DNA from 4 places in the Pseudoalteromonas sp. CF6-2 genome. Region 4 is predicted to be linked to each of the others. Evidence: predicted binding sites of a transcription regulator. Region 4 holds the regulator's gene; each other region holds the start of a gene.

The links. Region 4 encodes sigma-54, which starts transcription at its own class of promoters, with help from an activator protein. Its sites were predicted from a motif close to GTTGGCACGNNNNTNGNNT; they were not measured.
Region 1: a site for sigma-54 is predicted at 4,262-4,280, ahead of L3Q70_RS04265 (CsbD family protein). Genes of this name have one in related genera too.
Region 2: a site for sigma-54 is predicted at 2,615-2,633, ahead of L3Q70_RS12410 (DUF1328 family protein). Genes of this name have one in related genera too.
Region 3: a site for sigma-54 is predicted at 3,102-3,120, ahead of L3Q70_RS15340 (TorF family putative porin). Genes of this name have one in related genera too.

What each region holds. Positions count from the first base shown of each region.
Region 1 is NZ_CP091442.1:904,132-911,756, reverse strand. It holds gene L3Q70_RS04275 (peptidoglycan DD-metalloendopeptidase family protein) at 239-1,555, shown strand; gene hrpB (ATP-dependent helicase HrpB) at 1,656-4,076, opposite strand; gene L3Q70_RS04265 (CsbD family protein) at 4,319-4,516, shown strand; gene L3Q70_RS04260 (lipase family protein) at 4,558-5,703, opposite strand; gene L3Q70_RS04255 (DUF4198 domain-containing protein) at 5,736-6,260, opposite strand; gene L3Q70_RS04250 (DUF6795 domain-containing protein) at 6,536-7,078, opposite strand; gene L3Q70_RS04245 (GGDEF domain-containing protein) at 7,242-7,625, opposite strand, start outside.
Region 2 is NZ_CP091442.1:2,666,147-2,673,771, reverse strand. It holds gene L3Q70_RS12420 (TonB-dependent receptor) at 1-1,922, opposite strand, end outside; gene L3Q70_RS12415 (hypothetical protein) at 2,152-2,343, opposite strand; gene L3Q70_RS12410 (DUF1328 family protein) at 2,395-2,568, opposite strand; gene L3Q70_RS12405 (OadG family transporter subunit) at 3,089-3,337, shown strand; gene oadA (sodium-extruding oxaloacetate decarboxylase subunit alpha) at 3,352-5,130, shown strand; gene L3Q70_RS12395 (sodium ion-translocating decarboxylase subunit beta) at 5,141-6,271, shown strand; gene L3Q70_RS12390 (hypothetical protein) at 6,368-6,544, shown strand; gene L3Q70_RS12385 (alkene reductase) at 6,586-7,625, opposite strand, start outside.
Region 3 is NZ_CP091442.1:3,302,611-3,310,235, forward strand. It holds gene L3Q70_RS15330 (AsmA family protein) at 1-1,413, opposite strand, end outside; gene L3Q70_RS15335 (hypothetical protein) at 1,764-2,930, shown strand; gene L3Q70_RS15340 (TorF family putative porin) at 3,217-3,894, shown strand; gene L3Q70_RS15345 (aldo/keto reductase) at 3,955-4,851, opposite strand; partial or broken gene L3Q70_RS15350 (multidrug ABC transporter substrate-binding protein) at 4,972-5,160, shown strand; gene L3Q70_RS15355 (hypothetical protein) at 5,161-5,487, opposite strand; gene L3Q70_RS15360 (Bor family protein) at 5,484-5,792, opposite strand; gene L3Q70_RS15365 (endonuclease/exonuclease/phosphatase family protein) at 5,962-6,804, shown strand; gene L3Q70_RS15370 (DUF5329 domain-containing protein) at 6,813-7,175, shown strand; gene L3Q70_RS15375 (nitroreductase family protein) at 7,213-7,625, shown strand, end outside.
Region 4 is NZ_CP091442.1:3,111,030-3,118,654, reverse strand. It holds gene L3Q70_RS14415 (YgiQ family radical SAM protein) at 1-1,768, shown strand, start outside; gene mgtE (magnesium transporter) at 1,844-3,202, opposite strand; gene L3Q70_RS14405 (HPr family phosphocarrier protein) at 3,413-3,685, opposite strand; gene rapZ (RNase adapter RapZ) at 3,699-4,544, opposite strand; gene ptsN (PTS IIA-like nitrogen regulatory protein PtsN) at 4,545-4,997, opposite strand; gene hpf (ribosome hibernation promoting factor) at 5,001-5,288, opposite strand; gene L3Q70_RS14385 (RNA polymerase factor sigma-54) at 5,315-6,814, opposite strand; gene lptB (LPS export ABC transporter ATP-binding protein) at 6,924-7,625, opposite strand, start outside.

The DNA of each region.
Region 1 (7,625 bases), 1.4 Mb from region 4:
GTGATTGTTCTTTATACCGCGTTATTGCATTTTTATGAAGGTACTTTAGTTAACTAATGCATATTTAGCTTAACATCAGACATATGCTGCAAATTTAACCAAAAAAGATTAACACGCTGAGCAATTCTAGCGTAAAATAGCGCTAGTTTAAATCTACAAAACACTGGTATTTGCTCTATTTTAGGTATATCCTGCAATATTAGTAATTAATTTTCTTGACAGCAGAAAAAGGCACGTTATGGTTCACGTAGTGCATAAACTCCCCAAAAAACACAAACTGCTTATTCTCGGTTTGGTTTCTGCTATTATCGGCTTAGCATTATTACCGTCAGAAAAAGCCACCGCTTCAAAGGATAACAGTGCCGACGCACTTGAAATTGGCAAACGCTACGAATTACAAGTTAAAGTTGATGATAACGAAAAACTAACTGAACTAAATTCAGAGCAAGCAGCTGCTAAATTACCAGAATACGACCTTGTCGATCATCAAGTACGTAACGGCGATAATCTAGCACTTATTTTCAAACGCGCGGGCTTTTCAGCGCAAACATTACATAAACTAATCAACACAAATGCCGAAACGCGTAAATTAACCAAAATTCACCCTGGTGAAATTTTGAGTTTTGCTACAGCTGAAGACGGTTCTCTTGCACAGCTTCGTTATGTAATTTCAAAAACCGATACTCTGTACGTTACTTTAAATGATGAAGGTAACTACGACACGGCAATCGATAGTAAAGAAATCGAAACCTTAAGTAAGTCGGCCGGTGGCGAAATCAGCAATAGCTTTTGGACCTCAGGTATCGCCGCTGGGTTAAGTGAACGCCAAATAATGAATTTTGCTGACATCTTTGGTTGGGATGTTGACTTTGCTAACGACATTCGTAAAGGCGACCAGTTTGGTCTTATTTACGAAGCGCATTATGTTGATGGCGAGTACATAGGCGACGGCAAAATAATTGCCGCTGAATTTATCAACCAAGGCGAACGCTATTCTGCAATTCGTCATACTGATGGAAACTTCTACACACCCGAAGGCCGCAGTATGAAAAAAGCATTCTTACGTGCCCCTGTTAACTTTAAATATATCAGCTCAAGCTTTAATCCGCGTCGCTTACATCCAGTAACGAAGACTGTTAAGCCGCATAATGGTATTGACTACGCTGCTCGTACGGGGACACCGGTGGTTTCTGCTGGTAATGGTAAAGTAGTTAAAGCTGGCTACAGTAAGTATAACGGTAACTATGTATTTATTAGCCATGGCACTCAATACGTGACTAAATACTTACACTTGAACAAAAAGCTTGTTAAAACAGGTCAAAAAGTAAAACAAGGTCAAAAGATTGGTACCGTTGGTGCAACAGGTCGTGTTACAGGCCCTCATTTACATTATGAATTTTTAGTAAATGGCGTTCACCGCAATCCTAAAACAGTTAAACTGCCTAAGTCAGAGCCACTACCACGCGATGAGTTAGCTAAGTTTAAACCAATTGCCGACAACTTCTTAGCGCAGCTTGAACGCAATCGCGAGCTACAACTGGCACTTAATAAGTAATCGCTAAAGTTGAATAATTGAAAACCCCAGTAACTTAATTACTGGGGTTTTGCTTTATAACCACACTGTTTCTATGAACTAACACATAGCGCGAGTTAGATTACATCTTGCTTTTTACTTTGTTAGTAGCCTGACTTAAAGCAGGGTTATCTGGCCAGAAATGTTTGGGATAACGACCTTTCATCTCTTTCTGTACTTCTTTATAACTAGTTTGCCAGAAATTTTCTAAATCTTGAGTGAGTTGTAGTGGCCGCCTTGCTGGCGACAATAGCTCCATTAGTAGGGGTAACTTGCCCTGTGCAAGCAGGGGTGTGCTAGTCATGCCATAAACTTCTTGCATGCGTACACTCAGCTTTGCAGGTCCATCCAGCTGGTAAGTAATTCTCACATTTGAGCCACTGGGGACGGTTAAACGCAGCGGCAACAACTCATTAAGTAAACTCTGCTGGTGCCAATCAAAACAATTTTTTAAAGCTTCACTGTAATTAAGCTTTTTTAATTGCTCTACGTTTTTTATCTCATCAAGGAAAGGTGCAAGCCACTGATTATTAGTCGTCAATTCGTCACGACTAATAACTGGAAATGACTGCGGCAATAATTTGCTCGCTAAGCTCATTCTAATTAGTAATTGCTCACTTTCACTTTGCTCATTAAATAGTGAAAAACCTTTTTTATTGAACAAATTTAGCCATGCTTTAGTGCGCTCGGCTTTATCAAGAGGCTGTTTACTTGGCTGGCTTGCTACTGTAATCGCCCCTAGCTTTAGTTCCTCTTGATGAATAAAACGTCCAGATTTTTCATCGTATTCACAGCGAGTTTGCTCTGAAAATAAATGCCCTAACTGATCTTCAAGTTCATCTGGTAAAAATGCGACTGCCGCAAATATTCGACTTCCTTTGTGGCCGCCCATACTGGCAATAGCAAGATAGTCATCGTTATGCCAAAACTCATCACTTAAGTCGGCCCCCGCGCCATTGGCGAGCAAGTAGCCGTTGCCACGCTTTTTCGCTAAGCGATCTGGGAATGCAAAAGCCACCAGCAAAGCAAGGTGCTGCATATTTAACTCGCGCACTGCCTTCAAATTTAAACGTGATAGCCAATAGTTTAATTGTTGCTTAAACAGTGGATGAGGCTTTGTATGCATGCTGTGAAGTGCAAGCTTAAGATCAGCCGGTATACTCACACGACTCTCAAGTAGCGCCACTAAGTATGCAGCGAGTTCATAAATTCTCGGCATACTTGCTTGAAGTTGCTTAGCCTTAATAAGCATATGTGATAAACGAATATCCGCCCCAAAACTAAGCATTTGGCTACCAAGTTTTGTTAGTTTTTCATTTTCATCAAGCGCTTCAAGCATTTTTAAAAGTGCTGTAGCGTGTTTAATTTGCTGTGGGCTTGGTGCATCAAGAAGGTTTAGTTCAGTAATAGCTGCGCCCCACTGCTTAGTTTCAAGCAGTAGTTGGCTAATATCACTTGTTAGAATTTCTGGGGCGTCATGGCTGTTACGACGTTCAAACGTTTGTTTACTACCTAGGCGATATACCACACCAGCTTCTAAACGCCCTGCACGGCCCGCGCGTTGTACCGCAGAGGAACGAGAGATGCTTTGGGTTACAAGTTCAGTTACGCCAGTTTTTAAGTTGAAGCTGGCTGCACGGCGCTTACCGCTATCGACAACAATACGGATCCCTTCAATCGTTAAGCTGGTTTCGGCTACATTTGTTGTCAGCACGACTTTTCGCTTACCTTGTTGTGCAGGAGCTATGGCTGCTTGTTGCTCTCCTTTGCTTTGTTCACCAAATAAAGTAAACACTTCGCAATCATCAGCAAGATCGTTCAATGCCTGTTTTACACGTAGAATTTCTCGCTGACCGGGTAAAAACACCAAAGCACTACCAGTTTGCTCATTGAGTGCTTGCTTAATAACCGCAGGAATATCCTCTAACCATCGGCTTTCATCTATAAGTGGAACATAAATTTCATCAATTGGGTAACTTCGCCCTTCAGATGATATTATTGGGCAATCAAAAAACTCACTGTACCGCTCACCGTCTAAGGTGGCCGACATGAGTAAGATTTTTAAATCGTCTCTAAGGGCCGCTTGCGTTTCAAGCGCAAAAGCGAGGGCTGTGTCTGCGGCAATCGAGCGCTCATGAAATTCATCAAAAATAAGTAAATCGACACCGCTTAACTCAGGGTCATTTTGTAGCATCCGTGTGAGCATCCCTTCTGTCACAATTTCCAGCTTGGTTGCATTACTAATTTTTGATTCACCCCTAATGCGCAAACCAACACTTTCGCCAACGGCCTCATTTTGTAAAGACGCCAAGTATTGAGCAATGTTACGTGCAGCCAAACGCCTGGGTTCAAGCATAACAATCCGCTTGAAGTGGCCTGCTTGCATCAGCGTTAATGGCAGCCATGTTGATTTACCTGCCCCTGGTGGCGCTTGCAGCAAAGCCATAGGGTTATTTTGTATCGTCGTTAACAATGATTGGTAAATATCTTGTACGGGCAGCACGTTTCTTTCTCTTACTTTATTTTTAGCTATTGTAACAAAAAACAGCCGACGACAATGACTCTCCCTTGCAAGAAAAAATTACAGGGTTTTATAAATAACTAAGAACAAATTGCAGTAAAAAATAAACGCCTTATAGATAAAAACAATTATTTACAACAATTTCAACAGGTTAAAAAATTTAACGGTATGGCATATCAATTGCTTTTATAAAAATGAATGTTTAACAAAGTAAGGAGATAATGATGAACAGCGATCGTTTAGAAGGCAATTGGAAAGAGTTAAAAGGTAAAGTGCAACGTAAATGGGGCGACCTTACCAATGATGATTTAGATAGAATCGAAGGTAGCCGTACAGAGCTTGTTGGTAAAATCCAGCAAAAATACGGCAAATCGAAAGAAGAAGCAGAGCGTGAAGTTAATGACTTTGAGAAAAGCCATTAATTTTGCAGCCTAACAAAAGCCGCCATCGGCGGCTTTTGTACTTATTTTGTTAGTGCTATTGCTTGGCCTGCAAGAGAAAACACATTTTTAAGCATTAACTTTAAAATATGCCTGATAGATGCATACGTAAACGAGATTGCTTTGAATGGATAGCCACAAAAAGCCAGCATGTAACCTAAAATTCCCTTCACATCACTTGTATAATTTTTAGAGAGATCGATGCTGTCGGTTAATGCTTTAGCAATTTGATCATAGACGGTAAGCGTATTCGTGTAGTGGTTTTGTATCGCATATAACTTACCTGTATCACGTAAATATGTGATTAATGCAGCGCCTATTTTTCTTGCCCATCTTGAAGTACGGCTGCACTCTAATCGCTTATCATAATCAAGCCTGACTTCTTCTTGAATCCGTTTTTCCATGCCCTTATTGATTGCAGCATAACTTTTAAAATTACTCGCAGTATGTAAGTAGCCTGGCGTCTGGTCTGTCATACTATGGGCTTTTGGAGTAATTGTTGCAGCACCATTTAAAATATATTCTTGCTCCGTATGCATAAATGGCCAGACTGGCACTAAAGGTACGGGGTCGGCGGCATGCACACAGCGATAAACATGGTTATTTGTTGCTGCTTCTGTCTGTATAGCAAAGCTATGATAACCAACTCGTGGAGCACCAAAAGTATAAAGCTTCACATTTGCACCAAAGTGATTTTTTAACCAATTCGCAGCCAAATTAGCCAAAGCACCGCCTAAGCTATGACCCACAACATGTATATTTAGCTTTTTGCTCGCTTTTTTACTAAAAAATTGTTCTAACTGCTTTCTAAATGAGTTAAAGGTGTGATTAAACCCCGCATGCACAGGCTGACTATTACTACAGGTACTCAAACCACAATTAAGGTCAGTAATCACATCTCGCATTTTCGCCGTACCGCGTAACGCTAAAACATAATCACCTTCAAATAGTCCCTTTTTGCCTTTTGCAATACAACCAAATTCAGTTTTATGATTAAACATTCGTTCTAAAACTGAGCCACTCACCCCCTGAACTGGCTCAGACTCCAGCGTAAAAAGAGAATTAACTCGTTCAACGTAAGGGTTGGTAGCTATTAAAGGTTGTTTATCTAATAGTTCATATGCAATTGCAGCGAAGTTAGCCGCAATTGCAGGACTTAAAGTCTTCATTTTCATTTCCTTATAATTTTGATTTTGAAACCTTAATCTTCTTCAATCTCAGAAAGATCGAAATAATCACTTTGCTCTAAAATCTCAAAATCTTTATCCCAACGCCCAATACTGACGGCTTCAAATGTATAGCCTTCAACTTTTGTGTTCTCAAATTTAAAAAGTACTTTATCACTAGAAATATCTGCAACTAAACATCCTAGCTTCTTGGCATATTCTTCACGATAACTAAAACCTGACAATCTTGCCCCCCATAAGCAGTACTCTTTACTCTTATGTGTTAAAAGAAGTGACTGGGAAGTAAAAATTTCTGCAAATGGCACTGCGGGTTGATTAGAGCGAATATTGGTTTCAGGAAATGAAAAGCCGCCTTTATCATCGGTATAGGCAAAATCTTCTACATATTTTCCATCAGAGAAACGAAGCCTTCTTTCTATTTTTGCGTTTACTAAAGGTTTACCATTTTCACTAACTTGACCTTTAACTTCGGGGCATAGGTGTACCTTGTATGCACCAAAATAGTTACCCAACTTCTTAAATGATTCTAAGAGTGACATTAAAAATGAGCCTCAAAACAGGCTGTGAACTTAACGGGAAGAAGATGTTGATGATATTCCTTATCTTGACTCACTATTCACATGCCCTTGTAAATAATGAGCACATAGTACACAACTCAGCGATGAAAAAAAATAGTATCATTGTAAATAATTGTGCCGCAAAACTATGCCAAGCAGATTAGTCTTTAGGTATTTTGCTTTTTAAAACTTGCTTTAAAATTAATATTGAGAGTTTTTTAAAGGAAATAAGTTAACGCTATGATGAGGCTTAAGTGTTATGACTGACACTCTTCATCATCAGATTCAATTTCCGATAATCCATAGTATGAGTCAAGATCTATAACTTCAAAGTCCTCATCCCAACGAGCTATACCACCAGCACTTAGTTTATAACCTTCGACTTCATCATTTCTGAAAAAGAAAGATACTTTTTCATCAGATATATCTGCTTTCAAACAACTTAATTTTTTAGCATATTCATTGCGATACCTTGTACCTGACAATCTCGATGTCCATAAAATATATTTAGTGCCTTCATAAATAAGCGTTATGATTTGAGATGTAAAAAGCTCTGCAAATGGCACTGCGGGTTGGTTAGAGCGAATATTGGCTTCAGGAAAAGAAAAGCCGCCTTTGTCATCAGTATATACATAGTTTTCTACATGTTTTCCGTCAGAGAAACAAAGTAGCCTTTCTATTTTTGCGTTAATTAAAGGTTTGTCATTTTCACTCACTTGGCCTTTAACTTCGGGGCATAGGTGTACCTTGTATGCACCAAAATAGTTACCCAACTTCTTAAATGATTCTAAGAGTGACATTAAAAATGAGCCTCAAAACAGGCTGTGAACTTAAGAAGAAGATGTTGATGATATTCCTTATCTTGACTCACTATTCACATGCCCTTGTAAATAATGAGCACATAATACACAACTTAGTGATAAAAAGTAGCATCAGTAAAAATAATTGAGTCGGCGAGGCTTATTAGGCTGGCTCGTGTTTGGCCAAATCAGGCTCAGCAACTGTTTGGTTTTTACCTTGAGATTTTGCTTTGTATAGTCGCTTATCAGCAATATTTAAGCATTGATCAATACTGTCCACTAGAGTTCGCTGATACAAACCAATACTTAAACTCACATTGAAGGAATGCTTACCACTTTTAAATGTATTATTTGCGAGTTGTGTGTGTATTTCATCAGCAACGTTTCGTGCGCGAAGTTCATGCCCTTTTGGGATTACAATTAAAAACTCTTCACCACCCCAACGCGAATTAATGTCTTCATCGGTACACACTTTCTTAAAGATATCGGCAATAAAGATAAGCACTTCGTCACCCACTTGGTGACCATAGGTGTCATTCACTTGTTT
Region 2 (7,625 bases), 440 kb from region 4:
CAGTTGAAGCCAAGTTTCCATGTTTCGTTGCTACCTACTGTATCGTAGTCAGCCCAGCGGAAACCAAACTCTACATCAAGAGTTTCAGCACCCGGTAGGCCGTCTAACACAGGTAAGTAACCTTCTAAGAAGAACTCATCTACTTTAAAGCCACCCGTGATAGGCAGTTGGTTACCACCTGCACCACCTTGACAACTAGCAGGGGCAAGTTTTAAACATTCATCAGGCTCAAATAAGCCTTTTTCGCGACGATTTTCATAACCAAAACTCATCGAAAGTGGCGCACCAGCACCTGGGATTTCGATAAACTCGATTGCACCATTAACGGTTGCGGTGAAAATTTCTTGGCTGTACTTTTGTTGTTGAAGGGCAATTGCTTGTGCATAGCCTGCCATTTCTTCAGTGATGGTACCAAAGCCACCAAATAGATTAATTGGCACACAGCTGGAATCACCATTTTTACAGGTTACACCATCCGTTGTGTCTAATGCGTTTTGAATATTGGTTAGGTTTGTATAACCACCACGTACAGTTGTTCGGTTAGATTCACCATACTGATAGCTAACATCATATTCCCAGTCATCTAGGAAGAAACCTGTTACACCAGTCACAATTTGGAACTGAGTACTGTCAAATCGTTCTGTACGAGCACCTAATTCTAATGTTCTACGACGTAATTGCACTTTTAGATAGTCTTCACTATCTACAATGCCGTTACCGTTAACATCTTGCCAGTTACTATCATTTAAGCTACCAGCAGCCAATGCTGCGGAAGCTCCATCGATCATAAATTGCCTCGCTTGATCACCAATTAACGGGTTTGCTAAAGGTAAATTAAAGCTTGAGCCAAATGTACCTGATGGTGCTACTTGTGTATCAACACTGGTATTGGTGTAGTTAAAGCTTGAGTATACTTTATGATCATCAGTTAAGTTATATTTAGCGATTGCGGTTGCTGAATAACGCTCTGAAGGTGTTTGATAAAAGTTATATGGATTGAAGTTAAATACACTACATGTATCTGGTTGCAATGTACCATCATTTCTAAACTGACCTGAGCCTGTTGTACCTGCGCCAACGATTGCAAATCGTGTAGGAAATGCGGTTGTTGAGCCACCACTTTCAACCGAGTTAGGGCCACTACAATCTGCTGGAGCTGGAACCGGTGGTTCACCGTTTAAGAATTGTTCATAGTTAGCACCGGTAGCCGTTTCAATACCAAGTAAACCTAAAGGACGGTCACCAAGTAGTATTTGGTCACGTTGACTCCAGCCAAGGGAGAGTACAACGTTACCTTTATCATCTTCTAGGTTAGAACCTATTGTTAAGGCTATACTGTTTTTGTCACCATCATTGTCACCGGTTTGAGAGTGTTTAAGATCTAAATCAACACCTTGAAAGTCTTCTTTTAATACAACATTCACCGCACCTGCAATCGCATCAGAACCATATACAGCTGACGCACCACCAGTGATAATATCAATTCGTTCAATCAGTGCTGTTGGAATTGTCGAACTGTCAACTGAGCCATTGTAGTTGTATGGGATCATCCGACGTCCATTCATTAGAACAAGTGAACGTTGCGATCCTAAACCTCTTAAGTTAATAGTGGCTGCACCGCCAGAGCCATTATTTACGTTACTACCATCGCCAGGTATTGTTGAAGGTAAAGTTCTTAGTATTTGTTCTACTTCAGGCTCTTGTTGGTAACCTAATTCTTTTTCTCCGATTGAGACAATTGGACTTGCAGAAACAGCGCCCGGTTGTCTAATACGACTACCCGTAATTGAAATTACTTCGAGATCTTTTTTTGCGTCGCTTGTCTCTTCTGCTGCACTTATTGGTGCGTATATAAGAGCTGTAGAAACAACCCCTGTACTAATCGCCAGCTTTACAGCATTTGATAGTTTGTTTTTTAACATTGTTATCTCCCAATATTTAATTATAGTTGGCTAGAAAACAATGGATTACTACTCGATATCCATTCTTAGCATGTTTAGATTAGTACACAACCTAGGTAAATGTGTAGTTTTTGATAAGAAAATGTATAAATATTGAAATTTTATTGTTTTTTGGTGAGGGGTAGAATGAAAATCATAAAAAAAAGCGGCTCTTAGGCCGCTTTTCTGGTTGGTAATGTGTATAGAAGGATTAGCAGTTAGTTTCTTTTGCGTTTACGCCTTCTTTAACTTCTTCACAAGCATCTTCTACAGCATTCTGTGTATCAGTAATTGCTTCATCAATGCGCTCGCCTGCATCTTCAGCTGTGTTATCCTCACAACCCATGATGAAAAGACCTGAAAATAGGGCGATAGTAGCGGCTTTTAAAGTTGAACTTTTCATAATTAAATTCCTTATAATAGTGTAAATTAATCTATAAACGTTGTTCGGTTGTTATCTGGGGGTGTTGCCTCTAAGCGCACCTGATACCAGCGAAATAACAAGTAGAACAAGAAATATAAAAAAGATAATTTTAGCAATTCCTGCTGCGGCTCCTGCAATACCGCCAAAACCTAACACTGCAGCGATTAACGCGATTACTAAAAAAGTGATTGTCCAGCGTAACATAGTGATCTCCTTGGCTAATAATTTTTCGTTTCGGTTGGTATGATTAAAGCTAGTTCTATGCCACTATTAAATGTTAAGTAATTTCAACGACTTACTGTTTTTTTGATGTTGTAGAATTTTTTCTTTTGGTAACTTTTACGAATTAGCCTGTAACTTATTCATAGTGATTATTTTTCAACTTAAATGAGTAAAATAACACCCCTTATAAATCTTTCTTTGGTAAGACCAATTTATCTTGTCGGTGTTTTTATACACCCAAGAGCCTGTGTTAGCGTGGTTTTATTTAAAATCGACCATATCACCTTTATAACTTATGACTATATCGAGTATTTTTATCATCTATATTCGGCTGTTAATGTGCTCCCTTTATGGTTGTTAATTTTGTGTTTTACATGTTATTTTAAATTAAATTGGTTTTACCAATTTACAAGATGCTATACAAATTGAATGTGTTTGTTATTATGTTGAATATTTATTTAACTATATTGATTTTTTATTTATAACAGTGCGAGGGGGCAGTATGGATATAGGTGGGTTACTCTCAACCGCGGCCAGCTTGATGATTACGGGCATGATCGGTGTATTTATATTTTTAACTATTTTGATTTCAGCCGTGACCTTAATGTCTAGGCTGATGAATCGTTTTGATGAACCTAACAGCAATGAGCCCGTGCGAGCTGCAAAAATACACTCACAGCAGGGGGTGCCGCAAGCACACATCGCAGCTATTAGCGCTGCAATCGCTCAATTCAGAAATAAACAAAAATAATGGGGCAGCTGAAAATGGCTAAATTAAAATTAACCGAACTAGTTTTACGTGATGCACATCAATCATTGTTAGCAACACGCATGCGCTTAGATGACATGTTACCTATGGCTGAGAAACTCGATAACGCGGGTTATTGGTCTATAGAGTCATGGGGGGGCGCAACGTTTGATTCTTGTATTCGCTATTTGGGCGAAGATCCTTGGCAGCGTATTCGTGAACTTAAAGCGGCGATGCCAAACACCAAGCAACAAATGCTGCTGCGTGGACAAAATTTATTAGGTTATCGCCACTACGCTGATGATGTAGTAGAAAAGTTTGTCGAGCGTGCACATAAAAATGGTGTTGATGTATTTCGTATTTTTGATGCAATGAATGATGTACGTAATCTTGAAACAGCCATAAAGGCTGCGGTTAGAGTGGGCGCACATGCGCAAGGAACGATCTCATATACGGTGAGCCCTGTGCATACTCTCGATATGTGGCTTAAGCTTGCTAAACAGCTTGAAGAGCTGGGTTGTCATTCTATTTGTATTAAAGATATGGCGGGATTATTAAAACCTTACGATTGTGAACAGCTGATCAAAGGTCTAAAAGAGACGGTGTCTATTCCTATCGCGATGCAATGTCATGCTACAACGGGTTTAAGTACAGCAACTTACCAAAAAGCGATTGATGCAGGCATTGATATGTTGGATACGGCTATCTCATCAATGAGTATGACCTATGGCCACAGTGCAACAGAAACAATAGTATCGATTGTTGAAGGAACCGAGCGAGATACTGGTCTTAACCTTAATCAGTTAGAAGAAATTGCCGCTTATTTTCGTGATGTGCGTAAAAAGTATGCCGCTTTCGAAGGCAGCCTAAAAGGGGTTGATGGCCGTATCTTATTAGCACAAGTACCAGGCGGCATGTTAACTAACATGGAAAACCAGCTGAAAGAACAAGGTGCTGCGGATAAACTCGATCAAGTGCTTTTAGAGATCCCGCGTGTACGTGAAGATTTAGGGTATATTCCACTGGTAACACCAACCTCACAAATAGTTGGTACGCAAGCCGTTCTAAATGTATTAACGGGTGAGCGTTATAAAACGATTACTAAAGAAACCGCAGGTGTACTTAAAGGTGAGTATGGTGCAACCCCAGCGCCGATGAATAAAGAACTTCAAGAGCGTGTTTTAGACGGAAGCGAAGCAATTACGTGTCGCCCTGCTGATAAACTTGAACCCGAACTCGAAAAACTTGAAGCTGAATTATTAAAAGAAGCTAAAGAGCAGGGTTTAGAGTTGGCTGATGACGTGATTGATGACGTGCTTACCTATGCTTTATTCCCACAAATAGGCTTGAAATTTCTTAAAAATCGTCATAATCCTGATGCCTTCGAACCTGTGCCGACTGGTGAAAAAGCTAAATCTGATCAATCAACAACACCTTCTTCAAATGGTGAGGTTCAAGCTGAGCAATACAGTGTGAAAGTAGATGGTAAAGTTTACGATGTTGTTGTTGCTAAAGGTGGCGAGCTTAAAGAGGTTGCACTTAAAGACAGTGAGTTAATACCACAATCTGCATCAGCGTCAGCTGGCGAAACACTCAATGCGCCACTGGCAGGTAATATTTTTAAAATCAAAGTAAAACCTGGGCAAACTGTAAATCAAGGTGATGTCGTTATCATTATGGAAGCAATGAAAATGGAAACCGAAGTACGTGCCGCTCATGACGGTACTGTGGCTGATATTTTAGTTGCGGAAGGTGACTCAGTTGCTACCGGCGACGCCATGATTGCACTTGCTTAGGAGGCTAGGGATGGATGGATTATTAAACCTCTGGCATGCAACGGGGATTGCAAACTTTACTTTCCCTGCACTGATCATGATTGCAGTTGGCTGCTTGCTACTGTATTTAGCGATTGCTCGTAGTTTTGAGCCATTGCTTTTACTGCCTATTGGCTTCGGCGCTATTTTAACAAACATTCCAGTGGCTGGTTTATCAGACCCCGGTGGCTTATTGTACTATGTGTATCACATAGGTATTGATTCTGGCGTGTTCCCATTGCTGATTTTTATGGGGGTGGGTGCACTAACGGATTTTAGCGCGCTTATTGCAAATCCACGTATGTTGTTACTGGGAGCAGCGGCACAATTTGGTATTTTTGCGACGTTATTTGGCGCCATTTTACTTAACTTTATTCCAGGCTTTGAATTTTCACTGCAAGATGCATCGGCGATTGCCATTATTGGTGGTGCTGATGGACCAACCGCTATTTTCTTAGCCTCGAAACTTGCGCCTGATTTACTGGGAGCAATCGCTGTTGCCGCGTATTCATATATGGCATTGGTGCCTATTATCCAACCGCCAATTATGCGCGCGTTAACAACAAAAGAAGAGCGTGAAATTCAAATGCCGCAGCTACGTGCTGTATCAAAAAAAGAAAAAATCATTTTTCCATTGATGGTACTCAGTCTGACGATTTTATTTTTACCTGCAGCGACGCCACTTGTTGGTATGTTTTGTTTAGGTAATTTAATGCGTGAATCCGGTGTAGTTGATCGTTTAAGTAATAGTGCACAAAACGAGATCATTAATATCACTACGATTTTCTTAGGTCTTGCTGTTGGTTCTAAACTTGCTGCAGATAAGTTCTTAACTGTAGAAACTATTGGTATCTTGGTATTAGGTGCTTTGGCCTTTGCTATTGGTACAGCATCAGGCGTGTTTATGGCAAAAGGTCTGAATAAGTTTTCTAAATCGCCGATTAACCCTCTGGTGGGGGCTGCGGGTGTATCCGCAGTGCCAATGGCTGCGCGGGTGGTAAATAAGGTAGGTCTTGAAAGCAATCCACATAACTTCTTGTTAATGCATGCAATGGGTCCGAATGTAGCGGGTGTATTAGGAAGTGCCGTAGCTGCAGGTATTTTGTTAGCGATTGTTGGCTAAGTCGTTTACTTCCAACCGACTGGCGCAGTATTTTACTGCGCTTTTTTTTGTCTATAGACTAGAGCCTGAACTTGTCTATTGTGTAAGGAAGCCACAATGAATGTATTTGTTATTTTATTATGCCTGTTTATCGCACTGGCTATTCTTATACCACTACTTGAAAAGTATCATTCAAAAATGGGACTAGATGGTGCAACCAAATATGCTAAGTATATATGGCCGTTAGTGATGATCTCGATGGTGATCCAGTTGATTTACTTATTACTGAGGTAACAATAAGGAGCTCGCCAAAATAAGTTGGCGAGCTTTTTGTTTTAGTGCGTTGCTAAAGGATAGTCGGTATAGCCTTTTGCACCGCCACCAAACAAGGTATCAGGGTCGTGCTGTGCAAGTGCAATCCCTTTTTCAATACGCTCAGGCAGATCTGGGTTTGCAACAAACGGACGACCAAAGCCAATTAAATCAGCCCAGCCTTCATTTAATGCTTGTTCTGCTTTATGGCCAGTGTACTTGCCTGCATAAATCATTAACCCAGAAAAGTTTTCACGTAGCGCTTGTTTAAAATTTTGCTCCATTAATGGCGCATCGTCCCAGTCAGCTTCGGCAATATGCAGGTAAGCAACGTTTAGATCATTAAGTACCTTCGCTGCACCAATATAGGTTTCAAACGGGTTATCATCAACCGTACCATTGAGTGTAGTGAGCGGAGCTAGGCGTACGCCTACACGGTTAGCGCCAATTTCATCACACACCGCTTTTGTCACTTGTTGTAAAAAACGTAAGCGGTTCTCTAAACAGCCGCCGTATTCATCAGTGCGTTGGTTTGACTCTGAATCAATAAATTGATTAATTAAGTAACCATTAGCAGCATGAATTTCAATACCATCAAACCCTGCATCAACTGCATTACGGGCAGCTTGACGGTATTCGTTTATAACGCGTATGATGTCATCAAGGCTCATTGCGCGGGGCAGGGCAGTGGCAACAAAATCGGGTTTATCATCTTCATCAATAAATACTTTAACGCCCTTGGCTGCAATAGCTGAGGGCGCAATTGGTTGCTTGCCACCTGTGTTACTAGGGTGAGACACTCTGCCAACATGCCAAAGCTGAGCGAACATGATGCCGCCTGCTTGATGAACTTTGTCGGTTACTTTCTTCCAGCCAGCGATTTGCTCGGGAGTATAAATACCCGGTGTCCAAGCATAGCCCTTACCTTGGGCTGATATTTGTGTGCCTTCGCTAATAATTAAGCCGGCACTGGCACGTTGTGCATAGTAGTCGGCCATTAACTGATGGGCGATATCACCTGGTTGTGATGAGCGAGAGCGGGTCATCGGTGGCATGACAATAC
Region 3 (7,625 bases), 190 kb from region 4:
TAGATCCCAGTTTAAAGAGCCTTTACCCATAAGCTTATTGAAACCTGCTGCATCAGTCAGTAATGGCTGTGCATCAATTTTATCTAAAGCAAAGTTAGTGCTAATTTTATAGGGTGTTTGCTTAGCATTGACTGTGATCACACCTTTACCACTGCCTTCATAAGCAACAAATTTATCTAAGCTAATTTTTGCTAGTGCATTTTTAAGGTTCACCGTTAACTGGTTTTCACCGAGTGTAATATCATTTGCTTTTAGACCACTTGAACGAACAACAATATTTGCATCAAGTGCATTTAAGCCACTCATATCAATTGGTGTATCATCCCAAACAATTGGCTGTGCAGGCGTATCTGTGGCTGGTTCTGCTTGCTCTTCTTTAGCTACACCCTCTGGAAGGTAAGGGTTCAAATCAAGCATGCCTAAATCAATATCGGCATTCACAGCTAAGCGACTCCCTAAGTTAATGTCGCTTTTACCTTTAATTTGTAGCTCATCTAAGGTGGCAAGTAACTCAGTGAGCTTAAATTTATCACCTTTTAAGTGCATTGAACCTTTAACATTGAACGCATTAAAGGCATTTTCTTTTGCATTAAGCTCAACACCTTGCCAGCTTGCTATCTCTTTAACTGAGTCACCACTTACTGATAACTGACCTTGCACATCTTTACCCATTTGGGCAATCGCGCCTTTGAAGTTCACATCCACTAAACGTGAATCAACCTCAGTGCTGACATTAAAAGTTTCGCCTTCAATCGCTTTTACCGGTGTATCTAAGGTGACATCTAAGTCAAAGCGTTCACCCATATAGGTAATACCGCCTTTTAACTCAAGAGTCTTACGAAGAGAAGGTAATAAGATTGCTAATTCTAAATCGCTTATTTGTTGTTTTGCCCCTGTTTTGCCATCAAGGTAGGTGAAAGTCCCCCCATAAATGGCTACTTCACCAAGCTCGATATCAAAGTTATCTGGTAAGTTAACGGCGCCAGAACTTTTTTGCTGCTCTGTCTGTGGTCGCTCAGCAACTGCATCAAATAACTGCCAGTTTGCTTTACCATTTTTATCGGTTTCTAATAAAATTGTCGGTTCATTAATAACAAACTTATCTAGTTTGAAATCACCGCCAAATAACGACATCCAAGGAATACGAATTGCAAGTTGCTGCATGCTTGCCATATCTTTTTGCGAGCCAGTTTGCATATTCGCAAAATGTACATCATTCAATTCGAGCTTTAATGATGGAAATACCGACAGCTTTTTATCGCCATTAATAGTCAGACTACGACCTGTGGTTTGTTCTACTTGCTCCGATACTTTGTTAAATATGGCATCGGTAGGTATGAGGAATGGTGCGGCGACTACTAATGCAATCAGTAATACGAAAATGACACCAACAATTTTCAGTAGGGTTTTCATAATCATCCTTAAACATGGGCAAACAATGTTCATATCATAGCGGGAGTTAGGCGCAAATGCATTGCCCAATCCATAAAAAGGTTTTTGAACAAGCTTAGGTACAAGAATATGAATCAACGCTGAAATAACTTAGAGCCATATACAGAGAAAAATAACCCACAAATATAAATAAATAGTTTAATGAACAATCGAGGTGATCTAAGCATGCTTTTTACTATTAAATGAAAAGTCTTCACTGTAGGTTACATCTAAGGGGTGACTTCTGTATGATGCACGCCCCTGTTGTTTTTGCACCCTGTGTACTAAAATTAAACAACCTAATTTGGTCAAAACTGGAGTATCGATTAAGCATGAAGAAACTGCTTATTTCACCGTCAAAAATGGCGCTTGGCGAGCAAGAAAGTCAAATTTATCAAAACATCCTCAAGCAAGCCTCTGATATCAGCTTAAATCTAATGGCAGTTAAAGTAGAAAACCACCCTGAAGACTTTTTAGGTTGGTGCTATGAGCTATTAAGTGCAAGCCGCGATCGCATTAATTACGATCTATTAGAAGATAAGCAATTACCGACACTTAAAAAACTTCATGACTTATTAATTTCTGCAATCAGCTTTTTGCAGTTAAAAACGTTAAGAGTTGCGCCATGGCCAGTTATCGCAAGTTTCATCGAACAGCATAAAGAGCTTGTAGCCCTTGATGAGCAACTACGCTTAGCTAATTACATTGCCGCAATTAAATCACAATCACTAAAAGAGATGATCCCAGAAGACCGTTTAGCGTTTTCAGGTAAGCACAGTGCCTCGCTCGATCCAAGCAGCTATAACTTTGACGTTGAATGGTTTGCTTCTACTAAAAACGCCAAAGGTTTCCACCAAATGTTGAGTGATTTACCTGGTGCGTTCGATGAGGCTCTTGTACACATTCCACTTGAGGGTGAAGTAACTCAAGAACATTATCAGCATTTTATGGTTGCTTACTTCATGGCATTTAATGGCAGCGATGAAAAGCCAACGCTTGCGCCTGCTACTCGCTTACTTGCAATGCGTCGACCTGACGTGTTTACACCAATCGTAAATAGTAAACTTGATGCCCTTTGTGCAGCCCTTGGCATTACGAAGCTAAATAACCGCGATTTTGAGCGCTACTGGCAAGATGTTGTCGAAGCCATTCATAGTATGCCTTGGTACAAAATGGCTACTGCGGCTAATGAACTTGAACAATCTCTAGTTGAAATTAAAGCCTTGTTACCTAGCTTCTTTTATTATGCAGACAAAGCGACTGCTGATAGCTCTAACTATATTAAGTTACTAAACAAACCTAAAAGCAGCACAAGCTCTGCGGGTAAAAAGACTGTACGCCGCGGTAAAGAATCGGCTGAAATACTGGTAGATCGCGCCCTTGCAAGTGATGATATCCCTGAACATATTAAAGCTAAGCGCGATTCAATCATCAGTGAAGTTGAAAAGGGCCGTAGCGTTGAAGAAACCATTAGTTTAATGCGTGCCATTTTCGGCTAAGTCTCTATCAAGTAAGAAAAACCTGGTTGCGTCTTCATTGTGCAACCAGGAAATTTATTGCACCATGCAAGTGCGCATGAATAATTCAAATACAAGTCAACTTTAACCAAAAGAATACTTACAAGACTGTTTTAAAAGAAATAAAGCATAAAAATTCCCACCGTAAATTAACTTGGCACAACCAGTGCTATATCGTATCCAGACAACACATAAAAATAATGCCCCGACAAATAACCAGACTGCAATCTGAAATGGGCAAAATCAACATAACAACAGGATACAAAACATGCTAAAACTAAAAAAAGTGGTCGCGGCCAGCGCCCTCACGCTACTTACTTTAAGCTCGACGTATAGCTTTGCAGAAGTAACAGCTAACGCGGCAGCAACCTCAAACTACTTATGGCGTGGTCAAGAACAGACAGGCGGTGATGCCGCAATTCAAGGTGGTATTGATTACGCAAGTGAATCTGGCTTTTATGCGGGTACATGGATATCAAATGCTAGCTGGGCAGAAGATATGACCTACGAGCTTGATCTCTACGCTGGTTTTGGCGGCGATATCAATGAAACCTTTAGCTACGATGTAGGCTACATCTATTATGCATACCCAGATGCGGCCTCGTTTACCGATGCAGACTTTTCAGAGATCTACGGTAGCATTAGTATGGGTAGCTTCACGTTTGGCGCAGCCGTATTAGCTTCATCAGCAGCAAGCGGCGATGGCACCGACTTTGGAGATTCACTGTATTTAAATGCCGATTATAGCTTTCCAATAGGAAATAATGGCACAGAGCTGGCGCTGCATGTCGGCCATTACTCAGGTGATTTCATTGGTGATGACAATATCATCGACTACGGTGTTTCGGTATCTAAAGACGGCTTTACATTAGGCGTTTCAGATACTGACATTGATGGAACAGATGTGAAAGTGTATGTCGCTTACGCGGTAGATTTTACACTTTAAAAAGAATGTGTTACTTGCTGCAACACGAAGGGCCGCAAGGCCCTTTTCTAGTTTAGAAGCTTAAGGAACACTGTGGCCTGTTGAGCCCTGCCAAATACGATACCACTGCTCACGGCTTATCTTAAGAGCCTTAGCTGCAACAGCTGATTTAACGCGTTCAATGTTACCCGTACCTAGCACTACAGATGGCGCACTCGGATGCATCAATAACCAAGCATACACCACTTGATCAAGAGAACTTGCACCAACTTCAGTGCCGACCTGCTCTAACACTGCGCGTAAACGTATCGCTTTTTCATCATCACTTGAGAACAGACGTCCACCTGCTAACGGTGACCAAAGCATTGGTTTGATATCGAGCAATTGACATTGGTCTAAAGTTCCATCATCAAGGGCTTTCATTTCGTAAGGCGAAAACTCAATCTGATTGGTAACCAATTCAAAATCTAAACGGGATTGTAATAAGCTGAGTTGAGATGGCGTAAAATTAGATACACCAAAGTCAATCACATCACCATTCGCTTTGAGGGTATTGAATGCTTCAGCCATTTCATCAGCATTCATTAAATAATCAGGACGATGAATTAATAACACATCTAACCTATCTGTATTGAAATGCTTTAATGACTGTTGCGCTGAGGCAATGATATGCACAGCACTGGAATCATAATGGTTAGCCTTACCTTGTAACCCTAAACTTGCAAATGCGGGCTTGATACCACACTTGGTAATTATTTTAATCTCATCACGAATACTTGGCTTCAGCTTGAGCACTTTACCGAATTCGGCTTCGCAGCCATATTCGCCGTAAATGTCAGCGTGGTCGGTGTGTGAAACACCCATATCGATTGCATTTTCTAAAAAACTTAAACACTGTTGTGGCGTAACTTGCCAATCTAACAAGCGCCAAAACCCTAACACTAACTCATCAATACAACGTCTATTGTTATTCGTCATAACTACCTACTTACTTAAAAATATCGACTCATTCCAGTGCTTACACAATAACACAACTAACAGCATCACACCTGTTAACATACAGTTACAATATAAATTGCTAAAGAATCAACAATTAGGGTATTGATTGGTTATGGCGCCGCGTCGCTGATTTCGTTATCAGTGCCGAGCATGCCAGATGCCTACATACCGAGTTGGGCAGTTATACTGTCATTTGGCTTTACTTCATTGATTGGTATTGTGTTTGGCTTAGCGCCCGCTATTAAAGCGGCACGCTTAAACCCAATTGATGCTTTACGATACGAATAATTAATCGGCTTTATAGGGTACCTGAGCACAGCTTACTTCCACTGTTTTTGGGTACCAAATAGGCCCACCTATTTCATTAACCGCCTCGCCTGCTACAACATTAAGGAATGACTTGTAAGTATGTACACTTTGCCACTCGGAATTAGGACAGTATATTGATAAATCCACAGGCTTGGAGCCTTCGTACAACGCAGCAGCAAAATTGTGATGCCAACGTTCTGTAACTGCTCCCTTATTTGCTGAGGTAGGGCTGCCATTATCAAAATAAATATGTGTACAACCACTTAAAGCAGCAGCAAGAATTACAGTTAAGCATACATGTTTCATAATTGCTCCTGCCCATATTGTTCACACCATACTTTCACAGTGTGAGGCGCATAAATACCCAGTGTAACCAACCCCAAAGCTCCATCTGTAAATGTTTGCTGGGATTGCATTTGCATTACTTTTTTATCTTGGCAGACCGCTTTAACATCAACACGCTGTTCACCCACCAATCCCCACAAGTAGAAAGGTCTACTGTCTTGATAGTCAGCATTCCGTGTTAATTTGTCTGCCTTATTAGGCACGATAGTCACCGATGAACATGCTACTAACGATAGCGTAAGTAACACGCACACTAACTGCTTCATGTGTTTTCCTTCAGATATAATTTGAAGCTGCAGTGTACAACATGAAGTTTCTATAAAGGGTAAGAAAATATATAAAATTGTAAAAAAGCTACAGTTTCTCACAGGCTCAGTTTGAACTAAACTGGAAAGAGTAAAGACTAATCAGGAAGGTCTGTAAGTAAAGGTAATTATGACGTCGTATCTACATTTATTGTTCTTAAGTTTATTGTCTTGGCAAAGTATTGCAAATACTCCAAGCTCAGATGAGCAACAAGGCATTACCAAAACCGCAGCCAACCTAGCAAACTGTCAACAACAATTAGCACAAAGCCGCATGCAAACTTATGCAGCGCATTACATTTTACCCTATCAATTCACATTGTTGAGCTGGAACATCTACAAAGCACAAACAGATGGCTTACTCACAGATTTGCAAAAGCTAAATGCCAATGCTGATATTGTGTTACTGCAAGAAGCTATCAAAGAGCCTGCGCTTACAAAGCTCAAACCTTACTGGCGTTTTGCTAAAGGGTATAAAAGTGGCAGTGTGCAATCTGGTGTTATGACACTCAGCCGCTGGCCCGCCGCGGTGCATTGCACACTCACCCACACAGAGCCTTGGTTACGTAGCCCAAAAGCGACCAACATTGTTGAATATGCACTGCCTAATCAACAGTTATTACTAAGTATTAATCTACATGGCATTAACTTCACAATAGGTGTGAGTGACTTTAAACAACAGCTCGAAGATGCAGCGAGCATCATGCGAATGCATCAAGGACCGATCATATTTGCTGGTGACCTTAATACTTGGAGCGACCGAAGACAGGCTCTTTTGAAACAAACACTTAACAAGTTAGGGTTACATGAAGCTATTTATTTAGATGATAAACGTACAAAAGCATTTGGATTAGCACTTGACCAAGTATGGGTACGTGGTGTCAAAATAGAAACAACGGTCGTGCCAGAACTGGATAGTTCAGATCATAACCCAATAATTGCAACCCTAACCATAGAGCAAAAAGTACTGTGAAAATAACAATGAATGGATATTGGTTAATCGCATTAATGTTATTGAGCATTAGCCAATTCAGTTATGCAGCCACCCCAGAGCAAGAGATAAATCACCTCATTGACTTTGTCGCTAACAGCGATGCCGTATTTATTCGCAATGGCACAGAGCATTCAAGCCAAGATGCTGCTGAGCACCTTGCTATGAAATATCGAAAAGCGACCCGTTATGCGAAAACTGCCGAGAAATTTATAGAAAACCTAGCAAGTAAAAGCTCATGGAGTGGCAAGCCTTACAAGGTAAGATTTAGCGACGGTACTTTAATTAATGCAAAAGACTGGTTAAGTAATGAGTTGGCAGACTATCGCCGTAACCAGCATAGACAACAATAACACGATTTTATCACCAACACACAAGAAGCGAAAAGCCATGCAAGAACACAAAAATCAGCCACTCAATGACTTTATTGAGTACCCTCATGACGAGATGCTAAAACGCGCCGAAGAGTTTTTAGCAGTGAGTCAGCGTCGCCACAGTATTCGTAGCTTTAGCGACCGCCCTGTGCCAAAAGAAATAATCGAAACTTGTATTAGAGCGGCTGGCACTGCCCCAAGTGGTGCCAATCATCAACCTTGGCACTTTGTAGCAATACACAGCAGCGATGTGAAAAAACAAATTCGAGAAGCAGCTGAAAAACTAGAGCGCTCATTTTATGAAGGTCGCGCAGGCGAAGAATGGTTAGATGCCTTAAAACCACTTGGCACCGATGCCAGTAAGCCCTACCTTGAGCATGCACCTTGGCTAATTGCCGTGTTTAGTCAAAAGAAAGGCGGTATTTCTGC
Region 4 (7,625 bases):
GGTTGTATATAGCCAACGTTGTCGCGAGGCCTATAAAGACGTGCCGTTGATCATCGGTGGTATTGAGGCGAGTTTACGTCGAATTGCTCATTATGATTACTGGCAAGAAAAAGTACGTCGAAGTGTGTTGTTTGATGCCAAAGCCGACATTTTAATTTACGGTAATGCTGAGCGTCCACTCGTTGAGGTTGCCCACCGCATCGCTGGTGGCGAAGCCATAGAGACTATTCAAGATATCCGCGGTACTGCGGTTATTCGTAAAGAGCCTTTACCTGGCTGGCGTGGTAGTGATTCCACTGCCATCGATAAAATCGGTAAGATTGATCCCATTCCAAATCCGTATGGTGCCGATGATGTTGGTTGTAGTAAGTCTGAGTTTAAACAAGCGGGTATTGATTTAACCGCCGAGGCTGCTAAACCAATTACTATTCAACCTGCACGGCCTAAGCCATGGGAAAAGACATACGTAAAGTTGCCAGCGTATGAGCAAGTCAGTGTGAATAAACCACTTTATGCCCATGCATCGCGTATTTTACACCAAGAAACAAACCCTGGCTGTGCGCGTGCGTTATTTCAGCGTCATGGCGATCGTTCTATTTGGGTCAATCCGCCTGCATTCCCACTTGAAACAGAAGAGATGGATGGGGTATTCGGTTTACCCTATCAGCGTATTCCACATCCAAGTTATGGTGATGAGAAAATCCCTGCCTACGAGATGATAAAAACCTCAGTGAATATTATGCGTGGTTGTTTCGGCGGCTGTTCATTCTGTTCGATTACTGAACATGAAGGACGCATTATCCAAAGTCGTTCTGAGCAATCTATCATTGATGAAATTGAGCAAATTCGTGACAAAGTGCCAGGCTTTACAGGGGTTATTTCTGATTTAGGTGGGCCGACAGCGAATATGTACAAGCTGCGTTGTAAGAGTAAAAAAGCAGAAAGTACGTGTCGTCGTTTATCCTGTGTATACCCTGATATTTGTAAGCACATGGACACTGATCACACGCCAACTATCGAACTTTATAAAAAGGCTCGTGGCGTTAAAGGCGTGAAGAAGATTTTAATTGCCTCTGGCGTTCGTTATGACTTAGCAGTTGAAGATCCTCGTTACGTAAAAGAATTAGTTACTCACCATGTTGGTGGTTACTTGAAAATAGCCCCAGAGCATACTGAAGATGGCCCGCTCTCTAAAATGATGAAGCCGGGTATGGGTGCCTACGATAAGTTTAAAGAGTTATTTGATAAGTATTCGAAAGAAGCGGGTAAGAAGCAGTACTTGATCCCGTATTTTATTTCTGCTCATCCAGGCACCAAAGACGAAGATATGGTGAACATGGCGTTGTGGTTAAAGAGTAATGACTTTAAACTTGATCAAGTGCAGAATTTTTATCCATCACCCATGGCCAATGCAACAACGATTTATCATACTGAGATGAACTCGCTGCGCAATATTAAAAACAATACTGAACAAGTGCCAGTACCAAAAGGTGCACGTCAGCGTCGCTTACATAAGGCTATATTGCGTTATCATGATCCAGCAGGTTGGCCAATGATCCGTGAAGCGCTGAAAAAAATGGGTAAGGCGAACTTAATTGGTAAAGGACCAAATTGCTTGATACCTGAAGAGAGCCGCAATGAGAAAGCAGCGAAAGGAAAGGGCGGTAAAGGCCGTGCAGCACTGACACGTCACACTGGTTTTAGCCAGTTTAAAAAGGCCAATACTAAACCTAGAGTTGGTAAAAATAAGCAGCGTGCAAGTAAATAGAAATAAAAACGGCCCTTAGAAGGGCCGTTTTTATTTATACCAATTCGCTTAATTAAGTATTATTGCGAATTGGTATTAGATCAACAACCAGGTTGCGGTGCCTAAAAAGGCAAAAATACCCACAATATCGGTGACGGTGGTCAGCACGACACTGCCTGCAAGAGCAGGGTCAATTTTCATTTTCTTTAAGATCAAAGGAATGCTCGCACCAGCAATACCTGCTGCAACGAGATTCATAAACATCGCAAAGGCAAGCACCGCACCGAGCTTAAAGTCCCACTGCCAGAGTGCGACAACACCGGCGATTAATATCGACCAAATAACACCATTTAGCGCCCCAATCGCGAGTTCTTTGAGTAATAAAAAGCGTTGGTTGGTTTGATTAATATGGCCAACGGCTATACCACGAATAACTAAGGTAAGTGTTTGGCTACCAGCAACTCCCCCCATTGAAGGCACAATTCCATTAAGTACCGCAAGGATTGGTAAGATTGCTAAGGTGTTTTCAAAGAAGCTTGCAACGATGGCAGCTAACAATGCGGTTAATAGGTTCACCCCAAGCCAAATAGAGCGACGCTGCGAGCTTTTCAGAACGGGTGCAAAGGTGTCTTCTTCATCATCAAGACCCGCAAGGCTAAGCATGCTATGCTCTGCATCTTCACGAATGACGTCAACGATGTCATCGATGGTTATACGACCAAGCAAGTGGGCGTTATCATCCACAACAGGCGCTGAAATCCAGTTATGACGCTCGAATAGTTGAGCAACATCACTTTCGTCCATCGAAATGAGAATAGACTCACATTCTTCATCCATTAAATCGCGAACAATTTTGTCTGATGGGCTGGTTAAAAGTGTTGTTAATGACAAGGCACCTAAAAAGCAATTATGTTTATCAACCACGTACAGATCATCTGTACCTTCAGGTAGCTCACCACGTAGACGTAAATAACGCAGTACAACGTCTAATGTGACATCGGGGCGAATAGTGACGGTATCACTATTCATTAGTGCGCCTGCAGAGCGCTCCTGATAAGAAAGTGCTTGGGTCGCTCTTTCTCTATCTTGCGTATCCATAGCCCCGACAACATCTTGATAAACAGTATCAGGTAAGCTACGAAGTACTTCACCTAAGTCATCATCGTCCATGTCCTCAGTTGCGGCGGCAATATGCTCAGGTTCCATCTGGGCAATAATGCCAAGGCGTACATCTTCTGAAAGCTCTTCAAGTACGTCACCACGTACATCTGGATCAACGAGTTGCCACAACATGCGGCGGATTTTATGAGGAGATGACTCAAGTAACAGTGCTGTATCGCAAGGTGCTGTTTTAGCTAGCATACCGCGCACTTGAACAAATTGACCACTATTAAGTGACTTGGTCACCTGTTTAAGTTGTTGTAGTGGGTAATCTTGTTCAAAGGCTTCTGGCATTGGCGTCCTTACAACTAAAAAAGTGAGCTCTGGCTAAATAAATACAGCATAGTTGCACAATAATAAATTTGCTGAGTTATCGTTTAAAGCAACCATTATATTAAGAATATTTGTTATATAAGATGAACGAATGACTTAAAAGTAAGATATTTAAGAGGAATTTAAATACCTAAGTTAAGTTTAACGCAAATCTTTCGTGCTTAGCAAATGCTATTCTTGCTCATGAAAGCGTTGTGCTATTAATTCACCTATTGCATTAAGTGCAGCAGTTGCATCAGGGCCTTCGCATACAACGCGTACTTCTTTACCTTGGCTGCTTTCTAATAACATTAGAGCAAGTACACTGTCACCTTCAGCTTCTTTGTCATCTTGATATAACATAATTTTAGCATCAAATTGAAGTGCAAGTTGTGCAAGTACAGTTGCTGCCCGAGCGTGTAAGCCAAGTTTGTTTTGAATTAAAAACGTATTTTCAGCATACATGTTAAAGCCCTTATTATAAGTCTTGCTCACGATGGCGAATTTTTACATTTGCATGGCTTTTCGCGAAACTTTCACCAATCGTCTGTGCTAAGTAAACCGAGCGATGCTGTCCACCTGTGCAGCCAATTGCGATCGTTAAATAGCTGCGGTTATTACGTTCAAGGTGTGGTAACCACGTTTGCACAAAGGTTTGAATCTGCCAAGTGAATTTTTGCACTATGCTATGGCTTGCAAGGTAATCTTTAACTGGTTGGTCGAGACCCGTAAGTGGCTTAAGATCTGGCTCCCAGTGTGGGTTTGGTAAAAAGCGTGCATCAAATACATAGTCAGCTTCTTTCGGGATACCATGCTTAAAGCCAAATGACATAAAGGTAATAATAAGCTTTTTGTCTTTTTTACCGAGAATCTTCTCACGAATTGACTCTGCTAGCTGATGTACACTTAAATCCGTTGTGTCGATCATAAAGTCGGCGCGGGTAATTAGTACATCGAGCAGTATTTTTTCTTGCTTAATTGCTAAATCGAGTGGTAAAGAATCTAAAGAAAGCGGATGTAAACGTCTTGTCTCAGAGAAACGTCTAATGAGTGTTTGATCATCACTATCAAGGTAAAATAAGGTTGGATTGGCGAAACCTGGCAAGTATTCAAGAATATCATTAAATTCTTGTTGCTCTTTTGGCAGGTTACGTACGTCGATACTGACTGCTATTTTGTCGTAATTATCAGAGACGCTGCGCACTAGCGAAGGTAATAGGTTTACAGGAATATTATCAACGCAATAATAACCAAGATCCTCAAGGACTCGTAAAGCGACTGATTTACCTGAGCCAGAACGGCCACTGATAATAATTAATTCCATTTATGCCTCTGATGCAATAACTTGAAACAGTTCCTGATCGGTTTTAGCGCTGCGTAACTGTTTACAAAATTCTTTGTCTTTTAGTCTATCAGCAATTGTTGATAAGGTCTTTAAATGAAGTTGGCAGTCTCCATCAGGTACGATGAGTGCAACAAAAATATCAACAGGGCGGTTGTCAATTGCATCAAAGTTAATTGGAGATTCGCTCACTATAATAAACGCATGCGGTTTATCAGCACCTGACATACGACCATGCGGAATAGCAATACCTCTACCAATTCCTGTGCTCCCCAATTTTTCTCGATTGAGTAAAGCATTAAGAATATCTTGCTGCGATAGATGAGGAAGCTGCTCATGAGCGAGTTCGCTGATAAATTCGAGAATTCTTTTTTTGCTATTAAAAAGGACCGCAGCTTTGCTGCAGTCCTGGCTAGTAAGTGAACTAAGTTTCATAATTTAGTGTCGAGCTAATTTCTCTTTGTGTTTAATTACTTGGCGATCAAGCTTATCAATTAGCGAGTCGATGGCCGCGTACATATCTTGATGCTCTGTAGAGGCAAACAGTTCGCCTCCGTTTACATGTAAAGTTGCTTCTGCTTTTTGACTTAATTTTTCTACGTCTAAAATGACATGAACATTATTAATATGATCAAAATGCCTTTCTAGTTTCGCAAACTTGGTGTTTACATAGTCTTTTAATGAATCTGTGATTTCTACATGACGACCAGTTAGGTTTAGTTGCATAAGCATTTTCCTTCTATGTAAAACGTCTAAATCAAGCTTTTACGCTGATTAGACGGCGGTATTGCTAGAGACTCTCGGTATTTTGCAATTGTACGTCTAGCTACTTTAATTCCTTGCTCAGCCAATATATCTGCAATCTTACTATCACTCAATGGCTTCGCTGAGTTTTCTGCGGCAATAAGCTTTTTGATTAAAGCGCGTATTGCCGTTGATGAACACTCGCCACCATTTTCTGTGCTGACGTGGCTTGAGAAGAAATATTTCAACTCAAAAATACCCCTTGGGGTATGCATATATTTTTGCGTTGTAACCCGTGAAATCGTCGATTCATGCATTTCGACCATTTCAGCGACATCATTTAGCACCATCGGTTTCATCGCCTCAGGGCCGTGTTCAAAGAAAGCCTGTTGTTGTTGAACAATACAGTTCGTTACTTTTAATAAAGTATCATTCCGGCTCTCTAAGCTTTTAATAAACCACTTAGCTTCTTGCAGATGAGAGCGAATAAACTGACTGTCGCTGCTTGATTTTACAGAGCGTGACATAGCCGCATATTGGCTATTCACTCTGATCTTTGGCATACAGTCAGGGTTAAGCTCAACGACCCAACGACCTTTTACTTTTTTTACTGATACGTCGGGTATGACGTATTCAGACTCTTCACGTACGATGCTATCCGCGGGCTTAGGGTTCAAGCTATGGATAAGCGTCATGACTTCTTTTAGCTCGTTTTCTTTAAGCTTAGTCTTTTTCATCAAAGTACGATAGTCGCGACTTGCTAATAATTCGATGTGCTCAGATAAAACCATTTTAGTTTCAGCCAAATAAGGTGTATCTGCATCGAATTGACGAAGTTGAATACATAGGCACTCTTGTAAACTGCGAGCACCAATGCCGACAGGATCAAATAGCTGTATTCTTTTTAGGACCGCTTCGACTTCATCAAGTTCTATTTCTTCTTCTTCATCATCGTTTTGATTAAAGCTTTCAACAATATCCTCACAACTGACGGTTAAAATACCTGAGTCATCAATAGCTTCGACTATAGCAACAGCAATTGCTTCATCAGTTGGACTAAATGGGGTCAACTGTAGTTGCCACATCAGATATTCGTGGAGAGTTTCGGTTGACGCACCTTGATAAATAGACTCATCTTCTGGCATTGGCCCTGAAGAGGTTGAAGGAGCTGCACTCATGTACTCATCCCACGTGACGTCCATTGCTAGGTCGTCACTAACGGTATCTTTATTGAGTGCATCACTGCTTTCTTGCTCGTACTCACTTGGTGCTTCTTCTGCCGTAGCAGTGACTTGTGAATCATCAGAGTCAGATTTTTGTTCGTTTTTACCGATTACGTCTTCACTGTAATCCGCTTCTTCCACTTCAAGTAGAGGATTACTATCAAGCGCTTCTTGTATTTCTTGCTGGAGATCCAATGTACTAAGTTGCAATAAGCGAATGGCTTGTTGCAGTTGTGGAGTCATTGTAAGTTGCTGGCCCATGCGCAGCTGTAATGATTGCCTCATGTATCCCTAACAATCCTTTTTAAATCATTTATTGATACTAATTTGAGTCAATATCAATATGTTGTCATTATTGTAAGTCTAGCAGATGCTCTAGTCGGTGGTGTATTGGTTACAACCTGAATTGCTCGCCTAGATAAACATCGCGTACGGTTTGGTCTGCTAATACGTGTTCAGGCGTGCCTGATGCAATTAGCTCCCCATGAGAAACAATGTAGGCTTTTTCACAAACATCAAGGGTTTCTCGAACATTATGGTCAGTTATTAGTACACCGATACCACGGTTTTTCAAATGCTCTATAATTTTCTTTATATCTAACACTGAAATTGGATCAACACCAGCAAAAGGCTCATCTAGCAGAATAAATTTTGGATCTGCGGCTAATGCTCGCGCGATTTCAACACGGCGACGCTCGCCTCCTGATAGCGCCATACCTTGGCTATCTCGAATGTGCTGAATACTAAATTCATCAAGCAGGTTATTGAGTGTTTCTTCTCGTTGCTGTTTTTTAAGATCTTTACGTGTTTCAAGAATCGCCATCAGATTTTGGTAGACCGTCAACTTTCTAAAAATGGATGATTCTTGGGGTAAATAGCCAATACCTAATCGAGCGCGATTGTGCATGGGTAATAAAGTGATGTCGTTGTCATCAATACTAATTTTACCTTTGTCGCTTGGCACTAGCCCAACAATCATGTAGAAGGTGGTGGTTTTACCTGCACCATTAGGGCCTAGTAGGCCAACAATACTGCCAGCTTCGACTTCTAGTCCCACATTTTTGACAACTTGGCGGCCTTTATAGCTCTTTGCTAA